One region of the Methylobacterium sp. 22177 genome, then DNA from elsewhere that is predicted to be linked to it. Evidence: riboswitches for the same ligand, from Rfam matches in the RefSeq annotation. Region 1 holds a riboswitch; each other region holds the start of a gene.

Region 1 (4,278 bases):
CGTCCGTCCTTCTCACGCACGCCGTCACGCCCAAGCGTCCAGCCGGCGGCATCGAGCATGCGGGAGGCCGCGGCCCGGTCGAAGCCGTAGGGCTTCAGCCCGACGTCGGCGTACGGCACGCGCGGCGCAAACAGGAAGTCCGCGCGCGGCTCGATCCCGTCGAGTACCGTCCGGACCAGCGTGTCCTTGTCGACGGCGTGGTTGATGGCGAGGCGGACCGCCCGATCATCGGTCGGGAAGCGCGCGGAGTTCATCGCCAGCACCCGGGTCGCCAGCGGCGGCGAGACCGCTGCGGCAAAGTTCGGGGCCATGTCCCGAAGGCGGACGAAGGCTTCCGAAGGAATCTGGCCGGCCGCGCCATAGACGAAGTCGATCTCCCCCGTCTGCAGGGCGATGACGCGGGTGTTGGGATCGGGGATGACCTTGACGACGAGCCGGTCGAAGATGGGTCTCGGGCCCCAGTAACCCGGGGTGCTCTCGAACGTGTCGGAGACGCCGAGCTGAGTATCGACGAGCCGCCACGGCCCAGTGCCGACCGGCGCCCTGATGCCGACGGCCGTCGTACCGCCAGGGCCCATGGCGCTCGGAGACAGGAACCGGAAGGGCCGCGGCAGGGAAAGTTCGAGCAGCGTCGGGTAGTGCGGCGCCTTCAGGACGAGGCGGAACGCCAGAGGCCCGACAACTTCTGTGCGTTCGATCTGCTGGACGAGATCGAGCCACGCGTGCCGCGGACGGTTGGCCAGGATCGCGTCGAAGTTCGCCTTGACCGCTTTCGCGTCGAAGGGCGTGCCATCACTGAAGGTCACGCCGGGGCGCAGTACGAAATCGTAGGTCCGCCCGTCCTCAGAGATGGTCCACGAGGTCGCGAGCCAGGGCTCGACCGATCCATCACCGCGGTACTTCACCAAAGGCTCGTAGACGCTCGCCTGCGCGAACATCTGGTTGGGCGCGTAGAGGTGCGGGTTCAGCGGTCCGACATTCGAGGGCCACGAGTAGGTGAGTTGCCCGGCGGCTGTCTGGGGCGGTCCGAGGAAGCTCGCCGCCATCGCGGCGACGGCGAGGGTCGCCAACTTGGTCATGTATGGGTCGCGGTATGAGGATCGCCGCCGAACATCATACACCGCCCAAGCTTGACCGTGAACCCTTTCCAACAGGGTGTTCACCGCGACCGAGGATTGGACACCCTTCGCTAAGGTGTTCAGTACGTCCCACCTCTATCCTGTGGGAGCCCGGCGGACGTTCGTCGCTTGGCGAGGGTGTGAATTCAAAACGGATCGGCGGAAAGCCACACTGCTTAGACATCAACCGACGCCTCAAATGCCACACATCTGAACAACGTGCTTCCGTGCGTTGACGGATAGATGCACCGCAGCCTAGCTTGAGCAAGACGGTTCCCCTCGGGGATCAAAAGGGAACGCGGTGAGGTCAGGCCCGTGAGGGCTCGGCCGATACCGCGGCTGCCCCCGCAACTGTAAGCGGCGAGTCCTTCATCACCACGTCACTGGGCGGCCTCGTCCGGGAAGACGATGAGAGGGCGACGACCCGCGAGCCAGGAGACCTGCCGTCAGCCGTGGTCACACGCGGAGCTTGCCGGGCGGGGTGTCCTGGGAGGTGTCGCGGCGCCGTGGTTCCTTGGAGGACGCGACCGCCGAGGCCTCGTTCGCGGTGACGTGCCACAGCCGTCCCCCGAGGCCGTCCCGTGTCCAGTCCCGTTTCCTCCGCGCTCCGGCGCACGCTGGCGCTGTCCTGCGCCGCATCCGCGCTGCTCGTCTCCATTCCCGCCCGCGCGCAGCAGGTCGCCGCGCCCTTCGCCGATGCCCAGGGAGGCGCGCAAGCTGCGGTCTCCCTGTCCGAGATCTCCGTGTCGGCTACCGGCGTGCCGACGCCAATTGCCAACACAGGATCGAGTGTCACCGTGCTCACCGACCGCCTGCTTCAGGAGCAGCAGCGCCGGACGGCGCCGGATGCTCTGCAGCAGGTGCCGGGCCTCAACGTCGTGCAGACCGGCGGCGCCGGCGGCCAAACCTCGGTCTTCATCCGGGGCACCAACTCGAACCACGTGAAGGTCCAGATCGACGGCATCGACGTCAACGACCCCTCGACCCCGAACCGCGCCTTCGACTTCAGCCAGCTCCAGACCTACGACCTCTCGCGGATCGAGGTGCTGCGCGGGCCCCAAAGCGGCCTCTACGGGGCCGACGCCATCGGCGGCGTCATCTCCGTCGTCACCAAGCGCGGCGAAGGGCCGGCTCGGGCGACGGCGACCGTCGAGGGCGGCTCGTTCGGCACCTTCAACCAGTTCGGCAACATCTCCGGCTCGGAGGGGATCTTCGACTACTCGGTGTCGGTCGGCCACATCCGGCAATCCGCCGTCCAGGTCACGCCGTTCGAATTGCTGCCTCGCGGGGTGCCGTTGCGGACCGCCTTCACCGACATCAAGACGGTCTCGACCAAGCTCGGGGCGCAACTCACCGACGAATTCCGATTCAACTACGTGCTGCGCTTCTCCGACAGCGCCTATCTCGACCAGGCCGACGGCGGTTTTCCGTACGTGCCGCTGCCGTACCGGAACCTCAACGACCAGCAGCAACTGATCATGAGGGGCGAGGCCGAGTGGACGCCGGTGCCGGGCTTCCACAACGTCTTCGGGGCGAACTACTCGAAGTTCGACCGCCTGTTCGCCGGCCCGCTCGACCCGCTCGCGCCGCCGACGCCCACCACCTACCTCGGTGAGCGGACCCGGTTCGACTACCGCGGCGACTGGCAGGTCTCACCCGGCAACCTCGTCCTGTTCGGGGCCCAGCGCGAGGACGAGCGCTTCGAGACGACCGGCATCGACCGGTCCAACGGCAACACCGCCGGCTTCGCCGAGCTTCAGACGACGCCCTTCGCGGGAGCCGCGCTGGTCGCCAACATCCGCCACGACGCGAACGACCAGTTCGGCGGCGCGACCACCTTTCGGGTGGCGCCGAGCTACATCGTGCCCGGCACCGATACCCGCCTGAAGGGCAGCGTCGGCACCGGCTTCAAGCCGCCGACCCTGAGCCAGCTCTACCAGGACTACCCGGGCTTCCGCTTCTTCGGGAACCCGAACCTGCGGCCGGAGGACAGCTTCGGGTTCGACGGCGGCTTCGAGCAGCCGCTGTTCGACGGGTTCATGACCGTGGGCGCGACCTACTACCAGACCGATTTCAAGAACCTGATCCAGACGGCCTACTACCCGACCTTCTCCACCAACGTGAACGTCGGTCGGGCGACCGCCTACGGCACCGAGAGCTTTGTCGCCCTGCGCTTCAACGAGTCCTGGAGCGGGCGGCTGGACTGGACCACCACTGTGACGAAGGACGAGATCGCCCACCAGGAGCTGCTGCGTCGGCCTCGCAACAAGGTCAGCGCGACCGCGATCTGGAACCTGATGCCGGGCTTGACCATGACCGGCACGCTCATCGTGCTGGGGTCGTTCGTGGACGGGAACAGGGACTTCTCCGTGCCCCGCCTGAAGGCCCCCGGCTTCACGCTGGTGAACCTGTCAATCAACTACGCCTGGAGCGAGACCCTGACGGTGTTCGGGCGGATCGATAACCTGTTCGACCAGCGCTACCAGAACCCGACCGGCTTCCAGGGCCCGGGGCTCGCCGTCTACGGTGGCGTCCGCGTGGCGTCGTTCTGAGGTCGCCGATGCCGTCGCGCCGCATGCTTGCCCTCACGGCAATCCTGTCCGCCGTACCCATGGGTGCAGCGGCGGCACCCGTGCGGGTAGTCTCGATGAACTTATGTGCCGACGAGCTCGTCCTGCGGCTGGCCGACCGCGACCAGGTGCTGGCGGTCACCTATCTCGCTCGCGACCCGCGTGGGTCGACGGTCGCAAGCGAGGCGGTCGGGCTGCCAGTGACGCGGGGTCTGACCGAGGAGGTCGTAGCCCTGAAGCCCGACCTTGTGATCGCCGGTGCGTTCACGACCCGCACGACGGTGGGCATGTTGAAGCGCGTCGGCGCCCCCGTGCTCGAACTCGGCGTGCCGGCCGACCTCGACGGCGTCCGTGCGCAGATCCGGCAGGTCGCGGCGGCGCTCGGCCATCCCGAACGGGGCGAGGCGATGGTGGCGGCGCTCGATGCGCGTCTTGCCGCCATCTTGCCGGCCAAGCGGCCTCTACGCGCCCTGGTGATGCGTCCGAACGCCTTCACGGTGGCACCCGGCGGGCTCGGGGACGCGCTGATCCGCGCCGCCGGCCTCGTCAACGTCTCGGCCGAGATCGGGCGTGACCGCCTGGGGCAGGTG
Region 2 (4,278 bases), on a different contig from region 1:
GCAGGCCCGTGTTCAACACCACAGAGTTGCTTGGCGACAATCCGTAAAAGAACCAGGAACGGTCAGGAGCTTCGACCCGCGCCCCGAAGCCGTGGCGTAGGTATTCCGAGACGGCGCCCTGTCGGGCGCCAAGTTTGCCATGATCGAAGGCGGGATAACTATCGTGCGGATAGCGGACGACATCCTGCCAACGTTCAGTACGGGATAGACATCCCGTAAGGTCTGCTTTGGGGAAGCTATAAAATTGATCTGAGCGTCCGGGTTGGGTCGCCACCGGAATGGCGGCTCAGGGTGGTTTTTCGCCGGTCTGCGTTCGGGCATCAACGTAAGAAAGCGGACGCTACCTCCTCGCCAGCTCCGGCCCCTTTGCGGACGAAGCCAACTGAGCAATAAGCCTCTATTCTAGCGCAGATAATCGACAATATCAGCGCGGTTTATGCCGGGGGCAAATCATGTTAACTTGCTGGTATGGGCATCTTCCACATCACCCCCAGTGATACAGCCGGTGGTAGCCTCGTTCAGGCGCTGCGCAACGCAGGTCAGGACATTGAGGTGCTCAATTTTCGGGACGATCTCAGTTGTGGGCCTATCCACCCGCTTGATCCTGCTACGCGGGCAGCATGGTGGAGGCAGTGGTATGGTGGCCCTGAAACGGAGAATGAAGTCGATCAGTTCTGGGAGCGTGTGGCCACGACAGACGGCTACCCGATCGTCTGGTTCAGTCGGCATACCGCTTCTGAATATTGCTTTTTCATCGCGTTGAATGCTTGGCTTGGAGAGCGCCCTTTCTATATCATCGACGTGACGGGGCGGCAGGTCTCCTCGAAAATGCGGGACGGTTCAACGATAGTGTACCAACCCCAATCAGTCTCGATAATGGGCGCGGATGCCATGAGATCGCTCCTCGGTCAACAAGTGCCAATGACCGTGGAAGAGAGACATGAAAACCGAAAGCTATGGCAGTACCTTCAGTCTGAGAATGCGCCGTTCCGGATCATCAAAGAAGCAAGGCTAGTTTCAACGACGATTGACCACTTTGATCCGATTATCGAGGCGCAAGCGACTTCAGAATGGAAATCGGTCGCGAGCATCATCCATGAAGCCTTTGGAGAAAGTTCCGAGCCATATAGGCAAGTTGGCGACTTGATGTTGCAGATGCGCCTCGTTGCCCTTGTCGAGCAAGGTCGGCTCCTTGCTGAAGGTGATCCCTGGAACCGGTCTTCTCGCATAAGGCTGCCGGCGGCTGACTGATCAAGGCATGAGAAGCGCATGCGTGCGCTGGCCATTCGACGTTTGAATTGCGGGTAGGACGCCCCAGGCGCTTTCCATCCCGAACCGAATTTGCCGAGCGGCCGACAAGTGTCCGCTTCTGGGAAGCTCCGTTGGGCGGTCCGGACGGCTGGGTTGGGTGGTTTCCGGCTAGTCGGCTTTGAAGCATCAAACCCAAAGAGCGGTCGTTCGACCCATTGCAGGAGCTGGCCAAACGCCGAAGCCGGCGTCACCGCGGCGCTATTCCGATGCTCGCGTTGACTCTCGAGTTCGTGAGGCTGTAGCTGAGCAGTGACGGTTCCCCTCGGGGATCAAAAGGGAACGCGGTGAGGTCACGCCCGTGAGGGCTCGGCCGATGCCTCGGCTGCCCCCGCAACTGTAAGCGGCGAGTCCTTCATCACGACGTCACTGGGCGGCCTCGCCCGGGAAGACGATGAGAGGGCAACGACCCGCGAGCCAGGAGACCTGCCGTCAGCCGTGGTCACACGCGGAGCTTGCCGGGCGGGGTGTCCTGGGAGGTGTCGCGGCGCCGTGGTTCCTTGGAGGACGCGACCGCCGAGGCCTCGTTCGCGGTGACGTGCCACAGCCGTCCCCCGAGGCCGTCCCGTGTCCAGTCCCGTTTCCTCCGCGCTCCGGCGCACGCTGGCGCTGTCCTGCGCCGCATCCGCGCTGCTCGTCTCCATTCCCGCCCGCGCGCAGCAGGTCGCCGCGCCCTTCGCCGATGCCCAGGGAGGCGCGCAAGCTGCGGTCTCCCTGTCCGAGATCTCCGTGTCGGCTACCGGCGTGCCGACGCCAATTGCCAACACAGGATCGAGTGTCACCGTGCTCACCGACCGCCTGCTTCAGGAGCAGCAGCGCCGGACGGCGCCGGATGCTCTGCAGCAGGTGCCGGGCCTCAACGTCGTGCAGACCGGCGGCGCCGGCGGCCAAACCTCGGTCTTCATCCGGGGCACCAACTCGAACCACGTGAAGGTCCAGATCGACGGCATCGACGTCAACGACCCCTCGACCCCGAACCGCGCCTTCGACTTCAGCCAGCTCCAGACCTACGACCTCTCGCGGATCGAGGTGCTGCGCGGGCCCCAAAGCGGCCTCTACGGGGCCGACGCCATCGGCGGCGTCATCTCCGTCGTCACCAAGCGCGGCGAAGGGCCGGCTCGGGCGACGGCGACCGTCGAGGGCGGCTCGTTCGGCACCTTCAACCAGTTCGGCAACATCTCCGGCTCGGAGGGGATCTTCGACTACTCGGTGTCGGTCGGCCACATCCGGCAATCCGCCGTCCAGGTCACGCCGTTCGAATTGCTGCCTCGCGGGGTGCCGTTGCGGACCGCCTTCACCGACATCAAGACGGTCTCGACCAAGCTCGGGGCGCAACTCACCGACGAATTCCGATTCAACTACGTGCTGCGCTTCTCCGACAGCGCCTATCTCGACCAGGCCGACGGCGGTTTTCCGTACGTGCCGCTGCCGTACCGGAACCTCAACGACCAGCAGCAACTGATCATGAGGGGCGAGGCCGAGTGGACGCCGGTGCCGGGCTTCCACAACGTCTTCGGGGCGAACTACTCGAAGTTCGACCGCCTGTTCGCCGGCCCGCTCGACCCGCTCGCGCCGCCGACGCCCACCACCTACCTCGGTGAGCGGACCCGGTTCGACTACCGCGGCGACTGGCAGGTCTCACCCGGCAACCTCGTCCTGTTCGGGGCCCAGCGCGAGGACGAGCGCTTCGAGACGACCGGCATCGACCGGTCCAACGGCAACACCGCCGGCTTCGCCGAGCTTCAGACGACGCCCTTCGCGGGAGCCGCGCTGGTCGCCAACATCCGCCACGACGCGAACGACCAGTTCGGCGGCGCGACCACCTTTCGGGTGGCGCCGAGCTACATCGTGCCCGGCACCGATACCCGCCTGAAGGGCAGCGTCGGCACCGGCTTCAAGCCGCCGACCCTGAGCCAGCTCTACCAGGACTACCCGGGCTTCCGCTTCTTCGGGAACCCGAACCTGCGGCCGGAGGACAGCTTCGGGTTCGACGGCGGCTTCGAGCAGCCGCTGTTCGACGGGTTCATGACCGTGGGCGCGACCTACTACCAGACCGATTTCAAGAACCTGATCCAGACGGCCTACTACCCGACCTTCTCCACCAACGTGAACGTCGGTCGGGCGACCGCCTACGGCACCGAGAGCTTTGTCGCCCTGCGCTTCAACGAGTCCTGGAGCGGGCGGCTGGACTGGACCACCACTGTGACGAAGGACGAGATCGCCCACCAGGAGCTGCTGCGTCGGCCTCGCAACAAGGTCAGCGCGACCGCGATCTGGAACCTGATGCCGGGCTTGACCATGACCGGCACGCTCATCGTGCTGGGGTCGTTCGTGGACGGGAACAGGGACTTCTCCGTGCCCCGCCTGAAGGCCCCCGGCTTCACGCTGGTGAACCTGTCAATCAACTACGCCTGGAGCGAGACCCTGACGGTGTTCGGGCGGATCGATAACCTGTTCGACCAGCGCTACCAGAACCCGACCGGCTTCCAGGGCCCGGGGCTCGCCGTCTACGGTGGCGTCCGCGTGGCGTCGTTCTGAGGTCGCCGATGCCGTCGCGCCGCATGCTTGCCCTCACGGCAATCCTGTCCGCCGTACCCATGGGTGCAGCGGCGGCACCCGTGCGGGTAGTCTCGATGAACTTATGTGCCGACGAGCTCGTCCTGCGGCTGGCCGACCGCGACCAGGTGCTGGCGGTCACCTATCTCGCTCGCGACCCGCGTGGGTCGACGGTCGCAAGCGAGGCGGTCGGGCTGCCAGTGACGCGGGGTCTGACCGAGGAGGTCGTAGCCCTGAAGCCCGACCTTGTGATCGCCGGTGCGTTCACGACCCGCACGACGGTGGGCATGTTGAAGCGCGTCGGCGCCCCCGTGCTCGAACTCGGCGTGCCGGCCGACCTCGACGGCGTCCGTGCGCAGATCCGGCAGGTCGCGGCGGCGCTCGGCCATCCCGAACGGGGCGAGGCGATGGTGG
Region 3 (4,278 bases), on a different contig from region 1:
GTAGGTCGAGACGCGCCCCTGCCGCACCCGGGGAACGCCCGCGGTGAGCGCCCAGTAGATCTTCCGCGCCGCCCGGGACCGGAAGCTCTTGGCCAGCGTCGCGGCGGCGAGTCGGGTCTTGGCGATGATCAGGCAGCCGGCCGTATCCTTGTCCAGCCGGTGGACGAGGCGCGGCTTCTGGCCGTCCGGACCCGTGAGGGCGGCGAGCAGGCCGTCCACGTGGCGGACCGTCCCCGAACCGCCCTGGACCGCGAGGCCGAAGGGCTTGTTGAGGATCATCATGTCGGCGTCCTCGTAGAGGATCAGCGACCGGATGAACGCCGCGTCGTCCTGCTCGCGGGCGGCGCTGCGCGGCCGCTCGGTAGGCTGGTCCAGGCGCAGCGGCGGCACGCGCACGCTCATGCCCGGCTCCAGCCGGTCGTTCGGCTTGGCGCGCTTGCCGTCGACCCGCAATTCGCCCTTGCGCACGATGGTCTGCACGCGGGTGAAGGGCAGGAGCGGGAAGCGGGCGGTGAGGAAGCGGTCGATCCGCATCCCGGCCTCGTCCGGCTCGACCGTCAGGGTCTGCACGCCGGAGGCGAGGGTCGCGGAGGCGGCGGCGCGCTGCTCGCGCCGGGTCGGACCGGGCGCGGGGGCGGCGGCAAGGGCGGGGGAGGGGGCCGCCGAGCGCCTGGCCGGAGGCCGGCTGCCGGGCTTGGCCGCGGCGGCGTCCCGCGGTGCGTCGTCGCGCGGTGCGGCGACGTCGCGGCGCGGCTTCGGGGGCCGGGCCGGCGCGGAGACCGCAGCGCCCTGCGATCCCCAAGGATCGCGGGTGCCGGCATCCTCGCCGCGGTTGCGGGCCGCGCGCTCGGCGGCGTCGCGGGCGCTGGTGCGCGGGCCCGTGCGGGCGCGGCCGTCGGCCTGGGCCTTGCCGCCCCTGAACTTGCCCGCATCGAACTTGCCGGCCTGGGGCTTGCGCCCCTTCGGCCCGCCGCTTCTGGGAGGTCGTGTCGTCATGCTTCCGCCGGCACCCGTCTTCGCGTCGGACGGAGCGTCCAAGCGCATGGGCCGCGGCGTCGCGGACGTCCGGACCGATGGGATTGCCCGGCTGTAGCATCGCCCGCGCCGAGCGGCAAAGGCGGTGGGCCGGCTCGGTCCGTCAGGGCTCCGCGTCCCACGCGTCGCGGAGCCGGGCCTTCAGGCCTGCGGGGAAGAGATCCGGACCGCCCGGGACGTCGAGCCCGTCCAGATCGCACCACCGGGCCACGCAGGCGGTGCCGGAATCCTCGTGGAAGACGAAGCGCTCCGGCCCGTCGAACAGCCCCGGCGGCAGGGCGACGGGGAACAGGAACAGCACCTCGTGCCCGACCTGCCCCTCGTGCGTGAAGATGTTCTCCATGACGCGGGGGCCGCCGAGCACCGAGACGGTGACGCCGAGTTCCTCCCGGAACTCCCGGATCAGGGCGTCCTCGACCCGCTCGCCGAAGGCGACGCTGCCGCCGAGGGGCCGGACGCCTTTCAGGCGCCCGTCATCCGCGCGGACCTCCGCCACGAGCAGGCTGTTGCCGCGCCGGGGCAGGCCCAGCGCCTTCACGCGAATCTCCGCAGGGGGCCGCCAGACCGTCATCCCGCACCGGCTAGCCCGTCGTCGGCGAGGCCGCAACGGCTCGGTGCCCCGCGCGCCGATCCACGGCAACAAACGGACACGCGGTTGACGCCCGGGCCCGCTACGGCCAAGCTGTGCTCGACGGTTCCCCTCGGGGATCAAAAGGGAACGCGGTGAGGGGTTCGCCCCGAAGCCGCGGCTGCCCCCGCAACTGTGAGCGGCGAGCCCTTCACCACCACGTCACTGGGTCACCCCGGGAAGACGGTGCGAGGGCGGCGACCCGCGAGCCAGGAGACCTGCCGTCAGCCGTGGTCACACGCGAAACGCGCCGGGCGGGGTGTCCTGGCGGGTGTCGAGGCGCCGCCAGTCCCGAGGGGAGGCGGTCGCCGAGGCCTCGTTCGCGGTGACGTGCCACAGCAAGCGCGCCCGCGACGCCGTTTCCCATGCCCGTCTCCGCCGCCTCGAGACCCTCGAGCCCTGTCCCGGGACGCCGTCGCGCGCCCGCACAGGCTGAGCCATCCGGACGGCCGACGCGTTGTAATGTTATTACAATGCGTGTACGACGCGGGGGCCGGCGCGCGCCGTGCACGGACCGCTTCTCCCATGTCATTCTCGACCTATCGCTCCCGCCTCGGCGGGCGGGCCCCGCTCTGCGGCGTTCTCCTCGCGCTCCTCGCCGGCCCGACCGCCGCCCAGGAGGCGGTCACCCTGGATGAGCTGTCCGTCGCGGGCGCGGGCGGCGACCCGAGCCGCCTCCCGCCGAACGGCCTCAACCTGCGCACGCCCGACCGGACCGCGAGTCGCCTCGGCCTGACGCCGCTGGAGACGCCGGCCAGCCTCGACATCGTGTCGGGCGAGACCGCGCGGCTCCGCGGACAGGATACGATCGCCGAGGCCGTGATCCAGGACGCGACCGGCATCACCACCATCGCGGCGCCCGGCAACGGCAACGGCGCGTTCACGTCCCGCGGCTTCGCCGGGCCGAACTCGATCCAGCAGCTCTACGACGGCACGCGCTTCTACGTCGGCGCCAACACCGTGACCTTCCCGTTCGACACGTGGAACGTCGAGCGGATCGAGGTGCTGCGCGGGCCGTCCTCGGTGCTCTACGGCGACGGCGCCATCGGCGGCGTCATCAACGTGGTTCCGAAGAAGCCGGTCTTCGTGCCGGTCAACGCCGCCCGCGCGGTCATCGGCACCGACGGGGTCGCGCGCCTCGCCCTCGATTCCGGCGGCCCGCTGGGCCAGGCGGAGTACGGCGACACCTTCGCGTACCGCCTCAACGTCAGCGGCAACCGCGCCGACGGCTGGATCCGGCCGGAGGGCGATTTCCGCAACCTCGCGGTCTCCGCCGCCCTGCTGTTCCGGCCGAGCGCCGACCTCGCGTTCACGCTGAGCCACGATCTCGGCTACCAGGAGCCCGCCCGCTACTGGGGCACGCCGCTCGTCGCGGGACGGATCCCGGACCTCATACGGTTCAACAACTACAACGTCCGCGACGCGAAGATCACCTGGGCCGACAACTGGACCCAGCTCAAGACCGAGTGGTCCCCCTCGGCCGACATCACGATCCGCAACACCGCTTACCGGCTCACCAGCCGGCGCCACTGGCTCGACGTCGAGCAGTACAGCTACAACCGCGGCACCGGGCTCGTGGACCGGGGCGACTACCTGGAGATCTACCACAGCCAGGAGCAGGTCGGAGACCGCCTCGACGCGACGTTCCGCGGGAGCCTGTTCGGGCTGCCGAACCAGTTCGTGGCCGGGTTCGACGTGAACCACATCGATTTCCGCCACACCAACAACTTCTACTTCGACCAGACCACCAGCGTGCCGCTCACCGGCTACGATCCGGGCCTGTTCCCGCAGAACGGGCGGGCCCGTCCGGCCTACGCCACGCAGACGAGCCAGGCCTCGGTCTTCGCCGAGGACCGGCTGATCCTGTCGGACAAGCTCTCGTTCCTCACCGGCGTGCGCCTCGACGTGCCGACGCTCAATCGGGAAGACCTGCAGACGGGATCGCGGTTCGAGAGGACCTACCGGGCGCTCGGCTACCGGTTCGGCCTCGTCTACAACCCGACGCCGGACAGCGCGCTCTACGCCCAGTACAGCTTCGCCACCGACCCGGTGAACAGCCTGATCACGCTGTCGCAGTCGCTGGCCGGCTTCAAGCTCGCGACCGGCGATCAGGTCGAGATCGGCGCCAAGGGTCTGGCCTTCGACGGCGCCCTGGAATGGACCGTCGCGGGCTACCGGATCGTCAAGGACAACCTGATCTCGGCGATCCCCGGACAGCCGACGCTCTCGACGCAGGTCGGGAGCCAGTCCTCGCAGGGTTTCGAGCTGGCGCTCGGCTGGCGCTTCGCGCCGGGCTGGCGCCTCGACGGCAACCTCGCGCTCCTGCACGCGCAGTACGACCGGTTCGACCAGACGGTGAACGGCGCCACGGTCTCGTATGCCGGCAACCAGCCGATCGACGTGCCGGAGCGCGTGGCCAACCTCTGGCTGACCTGGGACGTCACCCGCGACTGGACCGCGCGGGTCGGGCTGCAGAACGTCGGGCAGGTCTACAGCGACTTCGGCAACACGGCGCGGCGCCCGGCCTACAACCTCGTCAACGCGGTCCTGGACCATCAGGTGACGGCGGATTCGCGCCTGTCCGTGCGGGTCTACAACCTGTTCGACAAGGTCTA

Evidence for each region. Region 1 has a riboswitch for cobalamin ahead of ACTJK8_RS28670 (TonB-dependent receptor plug domain-containing protein). Riboswitches for the same ligand answer to the same signal wherever they lie in the genome.
Region 2: it holds a riboswitch for cobalamin, as region 1 does, so the genes downstream of both, ACTJK8_RS30630 (TonB-dependent receptor plug domain-containing protein) here and ACTJK8_RS28670 (TonB-dependent receptor plug domain-containing protein) in region 1, are expected to answer to the same signal.
Region 3: it holds a riboswitch for cobalamin, as region 1 does, so the genes downstream of both, ACTJK8_RS13725 (TonB-dependent receptor) here and ACTJK8_RS28670 (TonB-dependent receptor plug domain-containing protein) in region 1, are expected to answer to the same signal.

What each region holds. Positions count from the first base shown of each region.
Region 1 covers NZ_JBQEPK010000056.1:150-4,427, reverse strand. Annotated here, with positions in the region: gene nikA (nickel ABC transporter substrate-binding protein) at 1-1,079, opposite strand, end outside; cobalamin riboswitch at 1,372-1,580, shown strand; gene ACTJK8_RS28670 (TonB-dependent receptor plug domain-containing protein) at 1,700-3,670, shown strand; partial or broken gene ACTJK8_RS28665 (ABC transporter substrate-binding protein) at 3,679-4,278, shown strand, end outside.
Region 2 covers NZ_JBQEPK010000072.1:11,704-15,981, forward strand. Annotated here, with positions in the region: gene ACTJK8_RS30620 (GntR family transcriptional regulator) at 1-100, shown strand, start outside; gene ACTJK8_RS30625 (DUF3658 domain-containing protein) at 469-1,251, shown strand; cobalamin riboswitch at 1,548-1,756, shown strand; gene ACTJK8_RS30630 (TonB-dependent receptor plug domain-containing protein) at 1,876-3,846, shown strand; partial or broken gene ACTJK8_RS30635 (ABC transporter substrate-binding protein) at 3,855-4,278, shown strand, end outside.
Region 3 covers NZ_JBQEPK010000012.1:98,387-102,664, reverse strand. Annotated here, with positions in the region: gene ACTJK8_RS13735 (RluA family pseudouridine synthase) at 1-996, opposite strand, end outside; gene ACTJK8_RS13730 (NUDIX hydrolase) at 1,139-1,573, opposite strand; cobalamin riboswitch at 1,711-1,903, shown strand; gene ACTJK8_RS13725 (TonB-dependent receptor) at 2,189-4,278, shown strand, end outside.